Regions from separate parts of the Streptomyces sp. NPDC046870 genome, predicted to be linked through region 3. Evidence: riboswitches for the same ligand, from Rfam matches in the RefSeq annotation. Region 3 holds a riboswitch; each other region holds the start of a gene.

Region 1 (6,676 bases), on a different contig from region 3:
GCCGAAGCCGACGGTCACGGCGGAGACGCCGAGCGGCAGCATGAGCAGGGCGTCGAAGCCCCGCACCAGCCGTCCCGCGTCCCGCCGGGCCAGCGCGGCGGCGGCGAGAGCCCCGATCACCACGGCGATGGCGGTGGCCGCGACCGCGTACTGCAACGAGGTCCACACCGCGTGCACGGGCGCCACCAGGAACGTACCGCCGTCCGCGCGCATCAGCGCCCGGTAGTAGCCGAGACCGGGCGCGTCCAGGGAGCGGCGGACGAGGACGGCGAGCGGCAGGACCAGCAGCAGCGCGACGACGGCGAGGACCGAGGCGAGCAGGGCCCACTGTCCGGCGCCGCGCGGGCGCCGGGCCGTCACCGTCGGGTCCACGAGCCGCAGCGCCGTCTCCCGGCGCCGTACCGTCCAGGCGTGCACGGCGAGGACCGCGCCGACCGCCGCGAACTGGACCAGGGTGAGGACGGCGGCCGTGGACAGGTCGAAGACCTCGGAGGTCTGCCGGTAGATCTCCACTTCGAGGGTGGAGAAGGTGGGGCCGCCGAGGATCTGCACCACACCGAAGGAGGTGAAGGTGAACAGGAACACCATCAGGGCGGCGGCGGCCACGGCGGGCGCGAGCGCGGGCAGGGTGACCTTGCGCCAGGCCGTCAGCGGGGAGGCGCCCAGCATCCGGGCGGCCTCCTCCTGCCGGGGGTCGAGCTGCGCCCACAGGCCGCCCACGGTACGGACGACGACCGCGAAGTTGAAGAAGACGTGGGCCAGCAGGATCGCCCACACCGTGGTGTCCAGCCGTATCCCCCACAGCTCGTCCAGCAGCCCGCCCCGGCCGAGCAGCGCCAGGAAGGCGCTGCCCGCGACGACGGTCGGCAGCACGAACGGGACGGTGACGACGGCCCGCAGCAGCTGCTTGCCCGGGAAGTCGAGGCGGGCGAAGACGTAGCCGGCGGGCAGTGCGAGCAGCAGGGTGAGCGCGGTGGAGGCGAGTGCCTGCCAGGTGGTGAACCACAGCACGTGCCGGATGTCCGGCCGGGTGACGACGTCCGCGATCCGGCCGAGGTGCCAGGCGCCGTCCGTCTCCAGCCCGCGCGCGACGATCGCGGCCACGGGCCAGGCGAAGAACAACGCGAAGAACGCGACGGGCAGGGCCATGAGGCCGAGCCGCGCCGCGCTCCCGCGCCTGTCCCTGACGCGGGCGGTCACTTCAGTACGAGTGACGTCCACGACTTGACCCACTGGTCGCGGTTGGCGGCGATCCTGTCCGGCGCCACGGTGGCGGGGTCCTTGGCGGCCGGCCCGTACTTCGTGAAGTCGGCGGGGACGGCCGCCCCCTCCACGACCGGGTAGACGAACATGTTCAGCGGCATGTCCTGCTGGAACTCCTTGGTCAGCAGGAAGTCGAGGAACGCCTTGCCGCCCTTGGTGTTCTTCGCGTGGCTCAGCAGCCCGGCGTACTCGGTCTGCCGGAAGCAGGTGCCGTACGACACCCCGGTCGGGGCGGTGGCGGGCCTCTTCTTGGCGTAGATCACCTCGGCGGGCGGGGAGGAGGCGTACGACACCACCAGCGGCCGGTCGCCGCCCGCCTTCTTCCCCTCGGAGGAACCGGAGAACTCCTGGTAGTAGGCCTGCTCCCAGCCGTCGACGACCTTGACGCCGTTGGCCTTGAGCTTCTTCCAGTAGTCCTGCCAGCCGTCGTCCCCGAACCGCGCGGCGCTGCCGAGCAGGAAACCGAGGCCCGGCGAGGAGGTCGCCGCGTTCTCGGTGACGAGGAGGTTCTTGTACGCGGGCTCGGCGAGGTCGGCGAAGGACTGCGGCGGGGTCAGCTTGTGCGCGCTGAACCAGGCCTTGTCGTAGTTGACGCAGATGTCGCCGGTGTCGACGGGCGTGACGCGGTGTTTGTCCTGGTCGACGCGGAACTCGGGCCGGACCGTGTCGTAGCCCTTGGCCCGGTACGGCTGGAACAGCCCGTTGTCCAGGGCTCGGGAGAGCAGCGTGTTGTCGACGCCGAAGAAGACGTCGCCCTGCGGGTTGTCCTTGGTCAGCACGGCCTTGTTGACGGCCTGCCCGGCGTCGCCGTCCTTGAGGACCCTGACCTTGTACCCGGACTGCTTCTCGAAGTCCTTCAGCACGTTCTTGGAGACGGCCCACGAGTCGTGGCTGACCAGCGTCACGGTCTTGGAATCGGCGGCCGGTTCGCTCTTGCCGGAACCGCACGCGGACAGGCCGATCAGGCCGAGCCCGACCGCCACGGCCACGAAGGTCTTGTTGTGCACTGGATGTCCTCCTGGGGTTGACCAGGAAGAGGCGCGGCCCTGCCCGGGCTCCGCTGGGGAGACCCGGGCAGGGCGCAACAGCTTGAGTGATGACCGAACTTCCTACCCAGAATGACCTGGGCGAGGTTCAGAGGGTCTGCGGCCCGGTGCCGCACTCTCAGCGCTGTGGCGCTCCCCTGTCGGAATATGAAGATATGTGGACCGGGTCAGATTACCGCTCGGTGGCCGCGAGCTGACCGCAGGCCCCGTCGATCTCCTGCCCGCGGGTGTCCCGGACGGTGACGGGCACGCCGTGCGCGGCGATGGCCTCCACGAACGCCTTCTCGTCCTCCGGCCGCGACGCGGTCCACTTCGACCCCGGCGTCGGGTTCAGCGGGATGAGGTTGACGTGCACGGGCCTGCCCTTCAGCAGCCGTCCGAGCCGGTCGCCCCGCCACGCCTGGTCGTTGATGTCGCGGATGAGCGCGTACTCGATGGACAGCCGGCGCCCGGACTTCTCGGTGTACTCGAACCCGGCGTCCAGCACCTCGCGCACCTTCCACCGCGTGTTCACGGGGACGAGGGTGTCGCGCAGCTCGTCGTCCGGGGCGTGCAGGGAGATCGCGAGCCGGCACTTCAGGCCCTCGTCGGCGAACCGGTGGATGGCCGGCACGAGCCCGACGGTGGAGACGGTGATCCCGCGCTGCGAGAGGCCGAGCCCGTCCGGGGCGGGATCGGTGAGCGCCCGGATGGCGCCGACGACCCGCTTGTAGTTGGCGAGGGGCTCGCCCATCCCCATGAAGACGATGTTGGACAGCCGCGCGGGGCCGCCGGGCACCTCACCGTCCCGCAGCGCCCGCATGCCGTCCACGATCTGGTGGACGATCTCCGCGGTGGACAGGTTCCGGTCCAGCCCGGCCTGTCCGGTCGCGCAGAACGGGCAGTTCATGCCGCACCCGGCCTGCGAGCTGATGCACATGGTGACCCGGTCCGGGTACCGCATCAGCACGGACTCGACCAGCGTCCCGTCGAACAGCCGCCACAGCGTCTTGCGCGTGGTCCCCTGGTCGGTGGACAGGTGCCGGACGACGGTCATCAGCTCAGGGAACAGCGCTTCCTGGAGCTTGGCGCGGGAACCGGCGGGGATGTCGGTCCACTGCTCCGGGTCGTGCGCGTACCGCGCGAAGTAGTGCTGCGAGAGCTGCTTGGCACGGAACGGCTTCTCACCGATCCCGGCCACGGCGTCCTTGCGCTCGGCGGGCGTGAGGTCGGCGAGATGCCGCGGCGGCTTCTTGGCTCCGCGCGGCGCGACGAAAGTGAGTTCTCCGGGCTTGGGCATGGTGCATCCAGTGTCGCAGATCCAAACGGGTGACCTGGGGCTGTCACCGTCGCGGATCGGGACCAAGGGCCCGGCGGGTCCGTGGCGCGGTCGTCGTCAGTCGCCGTCGGTGTTGCCGCTTAGGCCTCGTCTCCGGCTCTTCTGGGCGCTGCTCAGCAGTTCGCCCGCGCCGCGTGTGAGGGCCGCCACGATCCGGACCCAGCGCGGGCCGCCGCGCTCCGCCCACACCACGCAGACGCAGCCGCCGACGGCGAGGGCCAGGATGCCGAGCAGTGGAAAGATCATGTTTCCCCCCTGTGTTCCTGCGTACCTTGCCATGCGAGGTGTCACCACGTCACGGGCAGGGTCCTCGGCCCGCGGATCAGACCCCGCGTCTGGAACCCGACTTCCCCGGGCGGCACGGCCAGGCGGATGCCGGGGAAGCGGGTCAGTACGGCGCCGATCATGACCTCGGCCTCCATGCGGGCCATGACGGCGGCCAGGCAGTGGTGCGGGCCGTGCCCGAAGGCCACATGGGCGAGGTTGTCGCGGTCGAAGTCCAGGGCGTCCGGGTCGGGGAAGACCTCGGGATCGCGGTTGGCGGCCAGGTAGGCGTTGTAGACGACGTCACCGGCCCGTATCAGCCGCCCGCCGACCTCCACGTCCTCGGTGGCGACCCGTGGGATGCCGACGCCGTTGCGGTGCGGGACGTAGCGGAACAGTTCCTCCACGGCCCGGGGCAGCAGCTCCGGCTCCCGGCGCAGCCGGTCCAGGTGCCCTGGGTGGGTGAGCAGCGCGTACATCATCGACGCGCTGTTGTTGCGGACCGCGTGGCCCCCGCTGACCTGGACGGCGATGGCCAGGGACGTCGCCTCGTCGTCGGTGATCTCGCCGGCCTCGGCGGCCCGTGCCAGCACCCCTGCCAGATCGTCTCGGGGGTCCTCTCGGCGGCTGCGGAGCAGTTCGGTGACCCGGGCCCGGGTGATCAGGGCCGCCTCTCTGGCCCGCTCCTGCGCATCGGCTCCCGCGGACAGCAGGGCCTCGCCGGTCGCGGCCCAGCGGTGCCAGTCCTTCTCCTCGACGCCGAGGAAGTCGCGGAGCACGGCGATCGGGAAGGGACCGTGCAGATGTTCCACGAGGTCGGCCGGGGCTCCGGCGCGTTCCATCCCCTCCAGCAGGCCGGCGGCCCTGCGCTCCGCGAGCGGTCGCAGCCGCCGCATGCTCCGCCCGGTGAACGCGCGGGCGACGACCCGGCGCAGCCGGGCGTGCCGGGGCGGATCGATGTACTGCAGGCCCGCCGTCTGCGAGGCCACCGGCACCGGGCGCATGGTGGTGACGGCTCGGCCGACGACCCCTGCCCGGGAGAAGCGCGGGTCCGAGGTGACGAACCGGACGTCCTCGTACCGCGTGACCAGCCAGGCGCACCCCTCGCCGTACGGCAGCCTGATCCGCGCGACCGGTTCCTCGCGCAGCAACACGTCCAGGAAGGGATCGGGGACCAGCGCGGGCAGATCCTCGACGGGCCAGTACCGGACGGGCGGGGGTGGTGTGCCGGCCATGAGGTCAGGGGCGGGGCCGGGGACAGCGGAGGCGGGGGCCGGGCCCGCGGGTGTACGGGCGGCGGCCCGGCCGGCTGGGGCTGACGAGAGGCCCGCAGAGGCAGGGCCAGCGGACTCGGTAGCGGTTGAGGCGGCGGGCACGGCAGGCGTACGGGCGGCGTCGGCCGGAGCGGACGCCGGGTCGTACGGGGTGGGCGTCGGGTCGAGGGGCATCGGCTCACTCCCTGCTGCGTCGCCGGGCGGCGGTGGAACGGCCGTCCTCTGCAGGAGTCTGCCGCGCGCCCGCGCCGGCCGCCGATTCGTGATGCGGCATCCGGGTGCCGCGAGGGGAGGGACCCCGGCACGACCCCGGCCGCGGACCGCCGTCATCGCTCCCGGGGCCACCGAGAGGTCCGGGTACGGCAACAGCCCCCGCCCTGTTCCAGGACGGGGGCCGAGGAAGACGTACCGCTACCGCCGGCGCCCCCGCTCACGCGGAGCCGACGAAGATCACCATCAGCAGCCACACCACCGGGGCCGTGGGCAGCAGCGAGTCGAGGCGGTCCATGATGCCGCCGTGCCCGGGGAGCAGGGTGCCCATGTCCTTGATGCCCAGGTCCCGCTTGATCATGGATTCGCCGAGGTCGCCCAGCGTGGCGCTGGCCGCGACCGCGAGGCCCAGCAGCAGGCCCTGCCACCAGCTGCCGCCGTCGATGAGGAACTGCATGCACAGCGCGCCGGCGACCATCGCGAACAGCACCGCGCCCAGCAGCCCCTCACGGGTCTTGCCGGGGCTGATGCGCGGCGCGAGCTTGTGCTTGCCGAAGCGCCACCCGACCGCGTAGGCGCCGGTGTCGCTCACGACCGTCAGCAGCAGGAACGTGAGCACCCGCCAGGGACCGTCGTCGGCGGTGAGCATCATCGCGACGAACGTGGCCAGGAACGGCACGTAGAACGCGGCGAAGAGACCGGCCGTGACGTCCCTGAGGTAGTTCTCCGGCGGCTCCGTCATCCGCCAGACCAGCGCGGCCAGCGCGGTCAGCGCCATGGCGACCCACGCGCCCTCGGCCCCCCGCACATACCCGGCGACGACCATCGCCGCGCCGCCGACCGCGAGCGGCACCAGTGGCGCCTTGATGCCCTTGCGCTCCTGCAGCCTGCTGGTCAGCTCCCACAGTCCGACGACGACGGCGACAGCGACCACGCCGACGAACACGGCCTTGACGATGAACAGGGACGCGATGATCACCACACCGAGCCCGACGCCGACGCCTATGGCCGCGCTCAGGTCACGGCCCGCGCTCTTCTTCTGCGGCGCTGGCGCCGGCTGCGGGACGTCGGGCATGGGCTCCGGGTTCTGGGTCTCGGCCGGGAGTTCCCGGGCCTGATACGTCTCGTCTCGGAACAAGGGGCCGCTCAGCCGAGCGGCCCCCCGGTCGTCGTCCTGGTCTCCTCCGCCGTACGCGGGGGCGTCGGGCACAACGGGCATGGGGCGGGTCTGCTGCGCCTCAGGCGCATCGTATGCGGGACCCGCCGGGCCGGCCCCCGGGACAGGCTGGGCGGGCCCACCT
Region 2 (6,676 bases), on a different contig from region 3:
AACGAGCCGCCAACGAAGGCGCTTACCTGCAGTTCCTGCGCGAGCGGAACATGTCGGTCGGTCTCTACGCCCTCGACGCGGGTGAGCACGACCCGCAGAACCCGCACGGCCAGGACGAGGTGTACGTCGTGGTCAGCGGCCGGGCGTCGATCACCGTCGGTCTGGAGACGACGCAGGTGGCGCGGGGCAGCGTCGTGTACGTGCCCGCCGGGGTCCCCCACAAGTTCCACCACATCAGCGAGGACCTCAGGGTGCTCGTCGTGTTCTCTCCACCCGAGGCGTGACCCCGCAGCCCCGGGTTCCCTAGGGGACGGGTCAGGGGAGGACAAGGGATGCGAGGGCCCCCTGAGGGCCCTCCGCGGCCCTAGCATCGAGTGCGGAACATCGACAACGCACATGAACGCAAAGGACGAGGGCGATGCGAGAGATCTTCGCGGGGCTGCCGTGGTGGGTGAAGTGGGTCGCGGTGCCGGTCATCGCCCTGGTCGTGTTCGGCGGCCTGATAGCGACGGTGGTCGGGTTCGTGATCGGCCTGCTGTTCAAGGCGCTGGTCTTCGTCGCCCTGGTCGGCGGACTGATCTACGTCGTCCGCAAGTTCATGGGGAACTCCTCGTCGCGCAGCGACTGGTGAGGCGCCCGGGAGCCGGTCACCCGTGACGGAGTGCCGGTTCCCTCGGGGGAGGGAAGTTTCTCCCGGGAGCCGTCTGCGGGCGGTGGCGGGCGGTTAAAGTCCGGAACTCCCACGGGTCCGGCCCCGTGGGCGGCGCAGACCCCCCTCCGTGCTCTTGTCGCACGGGCTGTCCCTCGCGCTCCGGGAGTGATCCTTGGCCACGGTTGACACCGCACCGGCAGAATCCCACGCACCCCCCGCCCCGCCGCGTTCGTGCGTGCCCCCCGTCCAGCGACCGGTCCCGCTGGCCGTCCCGGGCCAGCCGCAGGCGACGGGCATCCCCGGACCCCCACGTGCCGCGGACGCTCCGGGACCCCCACGCGGCGCGGACGCCCCCGGACCCCCGCGTGCGGCGGGCCGCCCCGGACCACCGCCCGCCGCCGGCCGGCCGGGACCACCGGCCGCCCCCGCACCCGCGGCCACGCTCATCGGGTCCGTCCAGCGCGCCATGCGCCTGCTGGAGACCGTCGCCGCGCACGCGTACGGCGCGCCCGCCAAACAACTCGCCCGTGAGACCGGCCTCGCCCTGCCCACGACGTACCACCTGCTGCGCACCCTGGTCCACGAGGGCTATCTGCGCCGCGAGAAGGGGCTGTTCTTCCTCGGTGACGCGGCGGAGCGACTGGGCCGCAGCGGAGCGCAGCAGAAACGTCGCAGCACGGTGGCGGACACGCTCGCGCACTGGCGCGATTCCATCGGAGTGCCGGTGTACTACGCGATGTACCGGAACGGCGAGATCGAGGTCATGTGCGTCTCCGCCTCCCGTCAGGCGCCCGCGGTGGAGGAGTGGGCGGACTTCCGGGAGACCGGCCACGCGCACGCGATCGGACAGTGCCTGCTCTCCCAGCTGGACGAGGACGCGCGGCGTGACCACCTCGCCCGGTATCCCGTGCGGCCCCTCACGCCGTACACGGTGCGGGACAACGACGTGCTGCTGCGCCGGCTCGCCCGGACGCGGCGCATGGAACCGGTGGTGGAACGCCAGGAGTACGCGGTCGGCACCGTCTGCGCGGCGGTTCCGATCACGGTCGGTACCACCGCGGCCACCATGGCCATCTCCCTGCCCGTTCACCAGGCCGACCGGCTGATGCCCGCGGCGCACCGGCTGCAGGCGGAGATCGGGCGGCATCTGGGGTCGCTCACTCTCTCTATCAGTATCTGAAAACTCACTCCTTGTGATCTCTCGTGTACTTTCAGCAAGATTTGACCACGGTCAGAGGGATCAATCCCGGCCAGTCGATGTCATATGACGGGATAGGCAATGCGCGAGTCCGTACAGGCAGAAGTCATGATGAGCTTTCTCGTGTCGGAGGAGCTCTCCTTCCGCATCCCGGTGGAGTTGCGCTACGAGACCTGTGATCCGTATGCCGTACGCCTCACCTTCCATCTGCCCGGCGACGCGCCGGTGACCTGGGCCTTCGGACGGGAGCTGCTCATCGACGGGGTCGGCCGCCCGTGCGGGGAGGGCGACGTGCACATCGCCCCCGTGGAGTCCGAGGTGCTGGGCGAGGTGCTGATCCGGCTTCAGGTCGGCGGCGACCAGGCCCTGTTCCGGTCGTCGGCGCCACCGCTCGTGGCCTTCCTCGACCGGACGGACAAGCTCGTGCCGCTCGGCCAGGAGGGCGCGCTCGCCGATTTCGACGCCCACCTCGACGAGGCCCTGGACCGCATCCTGGCCGAGGAACAGAGCGCCGGCTGAACGATGGGGAAGGGGTGGCGGGCGGTCCGCCATGCCACGCGGAACTGTGCAGGAACGCTTCTGCGGGGGGCGGCTGACCGCTCCCGGCTCCTCCCTCCTCGCGTCACCCCTCCCGGCTCCTCCTCCCTGCGTCACCGCTTCCGGCGTCGGCCCCGGCCGCCGCGTGCCGGCGCGGGCTGTGCCCCGGCGGGCGCAGGGACACCGGGACCGGTCCGGTCGGCCGACACGACGAGCGCGGCCAGTGCGGTGGTGACCGGGACGGAGGCGACCAGACCGATCGAGCCCACGAGCGTGCGCACGATCTCCTCGGCCACCAGCTCGCTGTTGGCCACGGTGCCGACGCTGCTCTGCGCGATGGAGAACAGCAGCAGCAACGGCAGTGCGGCACCGGCGTAGGCGAGCACCAGGGTGTTGACCACGGACGCGATGTGGTCGCGGCCGATGCGGATGCCCGCCCGGTACAGCCCGCGCCAGCCCATCGACGGGTTGGCCTCGTGCAGCTCCCAGACGGCGGAGGTCTGTGTCACCGTCACGTCGTCCAGGACGCCGAGCGAACCGATGATGACGCCTGCCAGCAGCAGACCGCTCATGTCGATCGACGGATACAGGCCGTGGATCAGGCCGGTGCTGTCGTCCGTGTTACCGGTCAGCGCGGCCCAGCCGATGAACAGCGACCCGAGCACGCCGATCAGGCAGAGCGAGATCAGTGTGCCGAGCACCGCCACCGACGTGCGCGCCGACAGCCCGTGGCACATGTACAGGGCGATGAGCATGATGGCGCTCGACCCCACCACGGCGACCAGCAGCGGGTTCGCCCCCTCCAGGATCGCCGGCAGGATGAACAGGGTCAGCACGAGGAAACTCACGGCGAGCGCGACCAGCGCCATGACTCCGCGCAGCCGGCCCACCACCACGACGGCCACCGCGAAGATCCCCGCGAGCAGTGCCATGGGGAACGTCCGGTTCACATCGGTCACCGAGTACTGCAGGTCCTTGGGGGCCGAGGGCTCATAGGCGACCACGACTTTCTCGCCCTGGTGCAGCTGCCGCGACTGGTCCGGCTGCACGATCTCGGTGAAGGTACGGCCCTTGTCCTTACCGGTGTCGATCCGGATGGTGGCCCTCTTGCAGGTTCTGTTGGCCTCCGCCGACGTGCCCTCGGTGTTGGAGGTGTCGCCGGCCGGAGTGCCGCCGGAGGCGTTCACCGACTTGCAGCTGACCTCGACGACCCGGCTGACCGTTGCCTGTTGGGTCTGCCGGTCGAAGCCGACGCCGGTGCGCTTGTGGGAGGGAGCTTGCCCCGGCCAGAGCACCACGAGGCCGACCAGGACCGCCGCGGTGAAGGGGACCAGGATCGCCGCGATGACCTTGCGCAGGTGCTGGGAGACGGGGGTGGCGGGGCCGTGGCTGTGGCCATGTGAGTGACCATGGCCGCGCGGCCCGTGGCCGTGTCCATCCCCTTGCTCCGGGCCGTCTCGGCGGGGCGGCTCGGGCGGCTGGTAAGGGTACTGCTCGATCCTGGTCACCGCCCGATCATCGCAAGAACGGCGGGGGGCCCACTGTTCACCGCGCCACACATGACGCTAGCGTGGGAGCACCTTTGTACACGCGGGAGCTCGGAGCACCGGGCTGAGAGGGCGCTGAACTCCGTACACGCGACGTTTCACGTGGAACAAGAGGCGTTCCACAGGAAACGTCGGCAGACGGACACCGCTGCGTCGACCGCCGAACCTGTTACCGGGTAATGCCGGCGTAGGGAGTAGGTCTCATGGCCAACAAGGACGCACGCACGCCTGCCTCCGTCCAGGACGAGAAGTCACAGGAGGCCGGGAAGTCCATCGGCTGGCACAAGGCGTACGTCGAGGGCTCGCGCCCCGATCTGCGCGTGCCGGTCCGTCAGGTGCACCTCACCAACGGGCAGTCGGTCACGCTGTACGACACATCCGGCCCGTACACCGATCCACTCGTCGACACGGACGTCCGCCGTGGCCTGCCGCCGTTGCGGGAGAACTGGATCATCGCCCGCGGCGACACCGAGGAGTACGCGGGCCGTCCGGTCCGTCCCGAGGACGACGGCATCAAGCACACCGCGCCGCGCGGCGGGCTGCGGAACCTGGACGCGGTCTTCCCCGGACGCCCGCGACAACCGCGGCGGGGCCGCGACGGCCAGGCGGTGACGCAGCTCGCGTACGCCCGCCGCGGCGAGATCACGCCGGAGATGGAGTTCGTGGCCCTCCGGGAGAACGTCTCCCCCGAGGTGGTGCGCGAGGAGATCGCGGCGGGCCGGGCGGTGCTGCCGGCCAACGTCAACCACCCGGAGATCGAGCCGATGATCATCGGCAAGCGGTTCCTGGTGAAGGTGAACGCCAACATCGGCAATTCCGCGGTGACGTCCTCCATCGAGGAGGAGGTCGAGAAGATGACCTGGGCGACCCGCTGGGGCGCCGACACGGTCATGGACCTGTCCACCGGCCGCAACATCCACACCACGCGCGAGTGGGTCCTGCGCAACTCCCCCGTCCCCATCGGCACGGTGCCGCTCTACCAGGCCCTGGAGAAGGTCGACGGCAAGGCCGAGGAACTGACCTGGGAGATCTACAAGGACACCGTCATCGAGCAGGCCGAGCAGGGCGTGGACTACATGACGGTCCATGCGGGCGTCCGGCTGCCGTACGTGCCGCTCACCGCGAATCGCAAAACCGGCATCGTCTCGCGCGGCGGTTCGATCATGGCCGCGTGGTGCCTGGCGCACCACAAGGAGTCGTTCCTGTACGAGAACTTCGAGGAGCTGTGCGAGATCCTCGCCGCCTACGACGTCACGTACTCGCTGGGTGACGGCCTGCGGCCGGGGTCGATCGCGGACGCCAACGACGAAGCGCAGTTCGCGGAGCTGAGGACGCTCGGGGAACTCAACCGGATCGCCAGGCGTTTCCACGTACAGACGATGATCGAGGGCCCGGGACACGTCCCGATGCACAAGATCAAGGAGAACATCGACCTTCAGCAGGAGATCTGCGATGAAGCCCCGTTCTATACGCTCGGCCCGCTGACCACGGACGTCGCGCCGGCGTACGACCACATCACCTCCGGCATCGGTGCCGCGATGATCGCCTGGTGGGGCACGGCGATGCTCTGCTACGTCACGCCCAAGGAGCACCTAGGCCTGCCCAACCGGGACGACGTCAAGACCGGCGTCATCACCTACAAGATCGCCGCACACGCGGCGGACCTCGCCAAGGGGCATCCCGGTGCGCAGGAGTGGGACGACGCGCTGTCCGACGCCCGCTTCGAGTTCCGCTGGGAGGACCAGTTCAACCTCGCGCTGGACCCGGACACGGCTCGGGAGTTCCACGACGAGACCCTGCCGGCCGAGCCCGCCAAGACGGCGCACTTCTGCTCCATGTGCGGGCCGAAGTTCTGCAGCATGAAGATCTCGCAGGACATCCGGCGGGAGCACGGCGGCAGCCGGGCGGAGATCGAGGAGGGCATGGCCCAGAAGTCGCAGGAGTTCGCGGCCGCCGGCAACCGGGTGTACCTGCCGATCGCGGACTGACTGAGCGCAGCACGCTGAACTCGCCGCGCCGGCCGGTCCCCTGACGGCCGGCTGGTGCGGCGGGGCAGCGGGTCGACGGCCGGCCGGTGTGGTGTCAGCACACCGGTGGGCCGGCCCGGATCACTCGGGCTGGTGGTCCGGGCCTCCGAAGTCCGGGCTCGTGTAGTCGGGGCTGGTGAAGCTCGGACGGCCGGTCGCGGTGCCGTCGCCGGGGCTGCTGAAGCCGGGGCGGTCGTAACCGAGGCGAGGTATGCGGCCGGTCGGTGCGGGCGGAATCGACGAGTGCCCGGCGGCCGTGCCGGGCTCGGCGAGTGCCTCCCGGAGGAAGGGCAGGATGCCGCGCTCCAGCAGGGCGTCCCGCCATGCCTCCCTGGCCCTGGCCAGCTCCTCGCGGGCCGCGTCCCGTGCCCGGTCGTCCGCCGGGGTGCTGTTGCGCAGAGCGGTGAGCAGCAGTCCGACCGCGGCGACGAGGACGGCCGCCGCGGTGATGGCACCGAACACCCATCCGGCGGTGAGCATGGTCCGGGCGAAGGTCTGGCCGGGGTCGAGCGCCTTCAGGACGTAGCCGACGAGCAGGAAGATCACCGCGGCGGTCCCGGAGAGGACGGGAGCCAGGACGGCGATGACCGCGATGGCGCCCGCGCCGGTGTTCTCGGCGGCCTCCCCGAGAGCGGTGGCGAGGCCCGCGGTGGCCGAACCGGAGTCGTCCTCCTCGGAGTTGCCGACGGCCGGCGGGCCGGACAGCGCCGGGTGA
Region 3 (6,676 bases):
GTGCCCGGCGGCGAAGACATGGCACGTGTCCAGGCACACGCCCAGCTTCGGATGCGCGTCCAGCGCCTCGAAGTACGGCCCGAAGTCCCAGGTGCGCGAGCACAGCGAGGCGCCCTGCCCGGCGGTCGACTCCAGCAGCAGGAACGGGTCGTCGTCGTGGGTCAGCTCCTCCAGCAGGGGCAGCAGGTACGCGCGCACCTGCTTCAGCGCGACCTCCCGCGCCCGGCCGCCGGTGGCGCTCCCGGTGTGCACCACGACACCCAGCGCGCCGATCTCCCGCCCGCGCCGCAGCGAGTGCCGCAGCGACTGAACCGACCGCTCCACGGTCGCCTCGGTGTGCGAGCCGAAGTTGATCAGGTACGGCGCGTGCACGTAGGCCGGGATCGACTCCTCGGCACAGGCGGCGCGGAACGCCTCGTCCTGCCGCGGGTTGCCGGCGGGCGTGGCCCAGCCGCGCGGATTGGCGACGAAGACCTGCACGGTCTCGGCCTTGAGGTCACGGGCGTAGGACAGCCCGACGGAGTGCAGGCCGCCGGCCACGGGCACATGGCCGCCGACGGGGTTGCGCAGGGGGGAGCGAACGGGACTCACCCGTTCAGGGTGTCACGTCCGGCCCGGTGCCCGGACCGCGCTCCCCGGTGAGACCGGTCACCGGTGGCTCGTCACCGGATGGTGATCGTTATGGTCGACCCCTTGGGCGCCTCGTCGCCGCCGTCCACGGACTGCTTCTTCACGGTGTCCCCGAACAGCCCCAGCAGCCCGCGGTCCTCCTTCACCTCGAACCCGGCGTCCTCCAGGGCCTGGTGCGCGTCGTCCACGCTGTCGCCGACCACGTCCGGGACCTCGATCATCTCCGGGCCCTTGGACAGCGTCAGCGTCACCGTGTCGCCCTCGGCGGCCTGGTGGCCGTCGTCCGGGCTCTGCGCGGCGACCTCGCCCTCGTCGTACTCGGAGGTGATCCGCTTGCCGGCCACCTTCACCTTCAGCCCGGCGTCCGTCAGCTCCTGCTTCGCGCTCTCCAGGTCGTCGCCGGTGACGTCCGGCACGTCGATCGGGCTGCCCTTGCTGACGATCAGCGCGATCGCCGAACCCGCGTGCCGCTCGGTGCCCGCCTCGGGCGTCGTACCGATCACCGAGCCCCTGGGGACGTCGTCGCTGAACTCCCGGGTGACCATGCCCGGCTCCAGGTCCTCCGCCTTCAGCCGCGCCCGCGCCCGGGCGAGCGACTGGCCCGCCACGTCCGGGACGTCCACCGTCTTCGGTCCCAGCGACACGGTCAGCGCCACGGAGTCGTGGTCCCGGATCCGCGCGCCCGGCGCCGGATCGGTGCCGATCACCGTGCCGCGCTCGACCGTGTCGCTGTACGCGCGCCTGACCTTCCCGACGTCCAGCCCGGCCGTCTTCAGCCGCTCCCTGGCCTGCGCCTCCGTCTTCGCCAGCAGCGGCGGCACCTTGGTGAACTGCCCGGAGTTGATGTACCACACCCCGGCGCCGACGCCGAACACCACCAGCACGGCCGCGATCAACGCCAGCACCGCGCGCGCGGACCGCGCCGGGCGCCGGCGGGGCGGCACGGGCGGGCTCTGGAAGCGGGCGGTGCGGTCGACGCCGTTCCCCGGGCCGCCCTCGAACGCGTCCTCCTCCACCGGCAGCGGCCGGGACGGGGGTTCCCCCACGCGGGCGAAGCCGAGGGTGGGGGAGGTCAGCGCACGCGGGATCACGCTCGTGCGGTCCTCGGCGTTGTCGTGCTCCGCGGTCAGGGCCTGCGGCGGCAGCGCGTCCAGCTGCTCGTCGGTCAGCGACAGGTGGGCCTCGCGCACCTGGGCGAGCAGGGCCACGGCGTCGTGCGGCCGGACGTCCGGGGTGCGCGCGGTGGCCGACGCGACCAGCTCGTCCAGCTGGTACGGCAGGCCGGGCACGAGCGCCGAGGGCGGCGGCACGTCCTCGTGGAGGTGCTTGTAGAGCACCTGGGCCGGGGAGTCCCCGGAGTGCGGCTTGGCGCCCGTCAGCATCTCGTACAGGACCACACCGCAGGCGTACACGTCGGCCCGCGGATCGGTGATGCCCTGCTCGATCTGCTCCGGCGCGAGGTAGGAGACGGTCCCGAGCACGGCACCCGTCGTGCTGGTCACCGTGTCCACGGAGCGCACCAGCCCGAAGTCGGCGACCTTGACCCGGCCGTCGTCGCCTATCAGCACGTTCTCGGGCTTCATGTCGCGGTGCACGAACCCGGCCCGGTGCGCGGCGCCGAGCGCGGCGAGCACCGGCTCCAGGACGTCCAGCGCGGCCCGCGGCTGCACCGCGCCCCGCTCGCGCAGCACGTCCCGCAGGGTGCAGCCGGCGATGTACTCCATCGCCAGGTAGACGTACGACCCGTCGGTCCCCTGGTCGAAGACCTGCACCACGTTGGGGTGGTCGAGCCGGGCGACGGACTTGGCCTCCCGGATGAACCGCTCGACGAACGCGCCGTCGGCCGCGAGCGTCGGGTGCATCACCTTCAGCGCGAGCACACGGTCCAGGCGGGTGTCCAGGGCCCGGTAGACCGTGGCCATCCCGCCGGCCGCGATCCGCGCGTCGACGCGGTACCGGCCGTCGAGCACCTGCCCGACGAGGGGGTCCTGAAGGGTCGTATCCACGAGAGGCGAGTCTACGAGGGGCACCGGCGGTTCCCGCGCCGAGACCGCTTTCCCACCAGCACTGCAGCCGACCTGTGACGCACCCACGACCTGGCGGCCACCGACCGGACGCAGACCGCGGCACCGGTCAGAACGCGGGACGCTCGGGGTCCAGCACGGCCAGGCCCTCCGCGGGGGACGACGCCTCGGCGAGGTACCTGCGGGGAATCCGCCCGGCCCGCCGGGCCAGCCGGCCCCCCTCCACCGCGAGCTTCATGGCGGAGGCCATCAGCTCCGGCTCCTGGGCCCGGGTCACCGCGGAGGCGAGCATCACACCCGCGCACCCCAGCTCCATCGCCAACGCCGCGTCCGACGCCGTACCGGCCCCCGCGTCCAGGATCACCGGCACGCGCGCGTGCTCCACGATCAGCTGGAAGTTGTGCGGGTTGCGGATCCCGAGCCCGGACCCGATCGGCGACCCCAGCGGCATGACCGCGGCGCACCCCACGTCCTCCAGCTTCCGCGCGAGCACCGGATCGTCGTTCGTGTACGGCAGCACCGTGAACCCGTCGTCCACCAGCGTCTCCGCCGCCTCCAGCAGCTCCACCGGATCCGGCAGCAGCGTCCGCTCGTCGGCGATGACCTCCAGCTTCACCAGGTCCGTGCCCAGCGCCTCGCGGGCCAGCCGGGCGGTCAGCACGGCCTCGCCCGCGGTGAAGCAGCCGGCCGTGTTCGGCAGCACCCGGATGCCGAGCCTCTCCAGCACCGACAGCACCGAGCCGTGCACGGAGGGGTCCACCCGGCGCATCGCGACCGTGGTCAGTTCCGTACCGGAGGCGACCAGCGCCCGCTCCAGCACGTCCAGGCTGGGCGCCCCGCCCGTGCCCATGATCAGCCGGGAGGAGAAGGACAGGTCACCGAGGACCAGGGGATCGTCGGCCATGGCTCAGCCTCCCTGCACGGCGGTGAGGACCTCGACCCGGTCGCCGTCGGCGAGGGCGGTCGTCGCCCACCGCGCGCGCGGGACGACGGTCTCGTTGACGGCGGCGGCCACCCCGCGCGGGGCGGCGGTGAGGGTCCGGACGAGGGTGTCGAGGGCGGTGCCCGGGGCGATCTCCCGGCGCTCCCCGTTGACGGAAATCATGACCGGGCTGTTCATACGGGCTGCTCCACCTCTTCCCTCGTCTCCCCGCGCTCCTGCCTCGTCCCCACGCGCGCGGCGGCTCCCCAGGCCGTGGCGCCGAACCGCCGCGGCGTGAACGGACGGGCCTCCTCCGGCAGCTCGCCGGTGACCAGCGCGTGCGCCAGCACGTCCCCGGTGACCGGCGTGAGCAGCACGCCGTTGCGGTAGTGCCCGGTGGCCAGCAGCAGCCCGGCCAGCCCGGACGGGCCGAGCAGCGGCGCGTTGTCCGGGGAGCCGGGGCGCAGCCCGGCCCGGGTCTCGGTCAGCGGCAGCTCGGTGATGCCGGGCACCAGCTCGTGCGCGTCGCGCAGCAGCTCGTACACGCCCCCGGCGGTGACCGTCGTGTCCCAGCCCAGCTCCTCGCTGGTGGCGCCGACGACCAGTTCGCCGTTCTCCCGGGGCACCAGGTAGACCTGGCTGCCCCGCACCACGGCCCGCACGGTCCGGTTCAGGAACGGCGCGTACCGGCGCGGCACGGTCAGCCGCAGCACCTGCCCCTTCACCGGCCGCACCGGAGGCAGCAGCTCGTCCGGCACGCCCGCGAGCCGCCCGCTCAGGCTGCCGGCCGCGAGCACCACCCGGTCCGCGCGCAGAGCCGTGCCGTCCGCCGTGGTGACCCCGGCGGCCCGCTCGCGCACCACGTCCAGCCGCTCCGCCCACGCCCGGTGGAACACCACGCCGGCCCGCTCGCACGCGGCCACCAGGGCCGCCGCCAGCCGGCGCGGGTCGATCTGGTGGTCGCCGTCGACCCGCAGCCCGCCCCGCACCCCCGGCGCCAGCATCGGCTCCAGGCGCCGGCACTCCCGCCCCGACAGCCACTCCGAGGCGAGGCCCGAGCGCTGCTGGAGCGCGTGCAGTTCGCGCAGGTGGGCGCGGTCGTCGGCGTCCAGGGCGACGGCGAGGGTGCCGCAGCGGCGGTAGCCGAGGTCATCGCCGGTCAGTTCGGTCAGCTCGGCCGCGAAGGCGGGGTAGCGGCGGGCCGACTCCAGGTTCAGGGCGAGCAGGGTCTCCTCGCCGTAGTGCAGTTCGGTGACCGCGGCCAGCATCCCGGCCGCGACCTGCGCGGCCCCGCCGCCGGGTGAGGGGTCCACCACGGCCGTGGCCAGCCCGCGCTGCGCCGCGCGCCAGGCCGTGACCAGGCCGATGATCCCACCCCCGATGACGAGGACGTCGGACGTACGTGACGACATGGGCGTCCAGCCCCTCCCTTCGCCGGCATGACCCGGATCAGGTTCGTACGGTCGGAGGCCGCGAGCCTCCCTCTCAGCCCGGTGCGTCCGGGCTCCCGCGAGTGCTTGTACGGTGGCAACCCTAGCCCGCCGCCCCTCTCACCCGTAAGGGAGCCCCGTTCCATGGCCCGGTCGCTCGACGGACTGATCCTCGCCCCCGTGGCGGACCAAGCCCCAGGTCAGGTGGGCACCCGCACGCGGTTCGCGTACCACGAGCAGGACGGCGCGATCTGGGCGGAGTACGCGGGCGGCGACGTCGTGCGCGGCCATCTGGTCGGCACCCGCGAGGGCGACCGGCTGGACTTCCGGTACGTGCAGCTCAAGACCGACGGGACCACCTCCTCGGGGCACTGCGTGTCCGCGGTCGTCGAGCTGCCGGACGGGCGGGTGCGCCTGGACGAGACCTGGGAGTGGGAGTCCCAGGCCGGCTCCGGTACGAGCGTGGTGGAGCAGGTCACCGAGCCCGCCCCCTGACTGACTCCTCGTCAATTGTCTATGGTGATCGGGTGAGCGAGCAGACAGCGCGAGAGGGCACGGCGGCGGCGCGGCGCGTGGCCGTCGTCGGCGCGGGCATGGCCGGGGTGCAGACCGCGGTCGCCCTGCGGGAGCAGGGCTTCCGGGGCGACGTGACCGTCATCGGCGCCGAGCCGCACCAGCCGTACGACCGGCCGCCGCTGTCGAAGGCGGTGCTGCTCGGCAAGGCCGAGGACTCCGCCTTCGAGGTGGACTTCGAGTCCCTCGGGGTCGAGCTGCGGCTCGGCTGCGAGGTGTACGGCGTGCGCCCCGCCGAGCACGAGCTGGACACCGCGACGGGCCCGGTGGCGTACGACGTCCTGGTCCTCGCCACCGGCGCCGAACCGGTCCGGCTGCCCGGCACCGAGGGCATGCCCGGCGTGCACCTGCTGCGCACCCTGGACGACGCCGAACGGCTGCGCCCCGTGCTCGCCCGGCAGCACGACATCGTGGTCGTGGGCGCCGGCTGGATCGGCGCTGAGTTCGCCACCGCCGCCCGCGAGGCCGGCTGCGCGGTGACCGTCGTGGAGGCCGCCGGCCAGCCGCTCGCCGGTGCCCTGCCCGCCGAGGTCGCCGCGCCCATGGCCGCCTGGTACGCCGAGGCGGGCGTGGAGCTGCGCACCCACGCGCGCGTGGAGCGCGTCGAGCCCGGCGAGGTGGTGCTCGCCGACGGCACCCGGCTGCCCGCGGGCGCCGTCGTCGTCGGCATCGGCGCCCGCCCGGCCACCGGCTGGCTGGCCGGCTCCGGCATCGAGCTGGGGGCGCACGGCGAGGTCCTCACCGACGACCGCCTGTGCACCTCCCTGCCCGATGTGTACGCCGTCGGCGACTGCGCCTCCTTCCCGTCGGCGCGCTACGGCGAGCGGCTCCTCGTCCACCACTGGGACAACGCCCTGCAGGGCCCGCGCACGGTCGCCGCGAACATCCTCGGCGAGACCCCGGCGGTCTACGACCCGGTGCCGTACTTCTGGTCCGAGCAGTTCGGCCGCTTCGTCCAGTACGCCGGTCACCACACCGGGGCCGACCGGCTGGTGCGGCGCGGCGATCCGTCGGGCCCCTCCTGGACGGTCTGCTGGCTCCGCCAGGGCCGTCTGGTGGCCCTCCTGGCCGTCGGCCGCCCCCGCGACCTGGCCCAG

Evidence for each region. Region 3 has a riboswitch for thiamine pyrophosphate ahead of thiO (glycine oxidase ThiO). Riboswitches for the same ligand answer to the same signal wherever they lie in the genome.
Region 1: it holds a riboswitch for thiamine pyrophosphate, as region 3 does, so the genes downstream of both, AB0946_RS25835 (thiamine ABC transporter substrate-binding protein) here and thiO (glycine oxidase ThiO) in region 3, are expected to answer to the same signal.
Region 2: it holds a riboswitch for thiamine pyrophosphate, as region 3 does, so the genes downstream of both, thiC (phosphomethylpyrimidine synthase ThiC) here and thiO (glycine oxidase ThiO) in region 3, are expected to answer to the same signal.

What each region holds. Positions count from the first base shown of each region.
Region 1 is NZ_JBEYXM010000013.1:107,501-114,176, forward strand. Features, by position in the region: gene AB0946_RS25830 (iron ABC transporter permease) at 1-1,149, opposite strand, end outside; gene AB0946_RS25835 (thiamine ABC transporter substrate-binding protein) at 1,197-2,270, opposite strand; TPP riboswitch at 2,352-2,458, opposite strand; gene rlmN (23S rRNA (adenine(2503)-C(2))-methyltransferase RlmN) at 2,482-3,588, opposite strand; gene AB0946_RS25845 (hypothetical protein) at 3,685-3,873, opposite strand; gene AB0946_RS25850 (cytochrome P450) at 3,915-5,126, opposite strand; gene AB0946_RS25855 (phosphatidate cytidylyltransferase) at 5,596-6,676, opposite strand, start outside.
Region 2 is NZ_JBEYXM010000003.1:44,525-51,200, reverse strand. Features, by position in the region: gene AB0946_RS08785 (cupin domain-containing protein) at 1-284, shown strand, start outside; gene AB0946_RS08780 (DUF5326 family protein) at 419-631, shown strand; gene AB0946_RS08775 (IclR family transcriptional regulator C-terminal domain-containing protein) at 1,098-1,832, shown strand; gene AB0946_RS08770 (SsgA family sporulation/cell division regulator) at 1,932-2,369, shown strand; gene AB0946_RS08765 (YibE/F family protein) at 2,501-3,895, opposite strand; TPP riboswitch at 3,968-4,145, shown strand; gene thiC (phosphomethylpyrimidine synthase ThiC) at 4,138-5,922, shown strand; gene AB0946_RS08755 (hypothetical protein) at 6,043-6,676, opposite strand, start outside.
Region 3 is NZ_JBEYXM010000040.1:40,333-47,008, forward strand. Features, by position in the region: gene AB0946_RS39930 (deoxyribonuclease IV) at 1-591, opposite strand, end outside; gene pknB (Stk1 family PASTA domain-containing Ser/Thr kinase) at 663-2,636, opposite strand; gene AB0946_RS39940 (thiazole synthase) at 2,764-3,558, opposite strand; gene thiS (sulfur carrier protein ThiS) at 3,562-3,774, opposite strand; gene thiO (glycine oxidase ThiO) at 3,771-4,988, opposite strand; TPP riboswitch at 4,986-5,097, opposite strand; gene AB0946_RS39955 (hypothetical protein) at 5,151-5,501, shown strand; gene AB0946_RS39960 (FAD-dependent oxidoreductase) at 5,534-6,676, shown strand, end outside.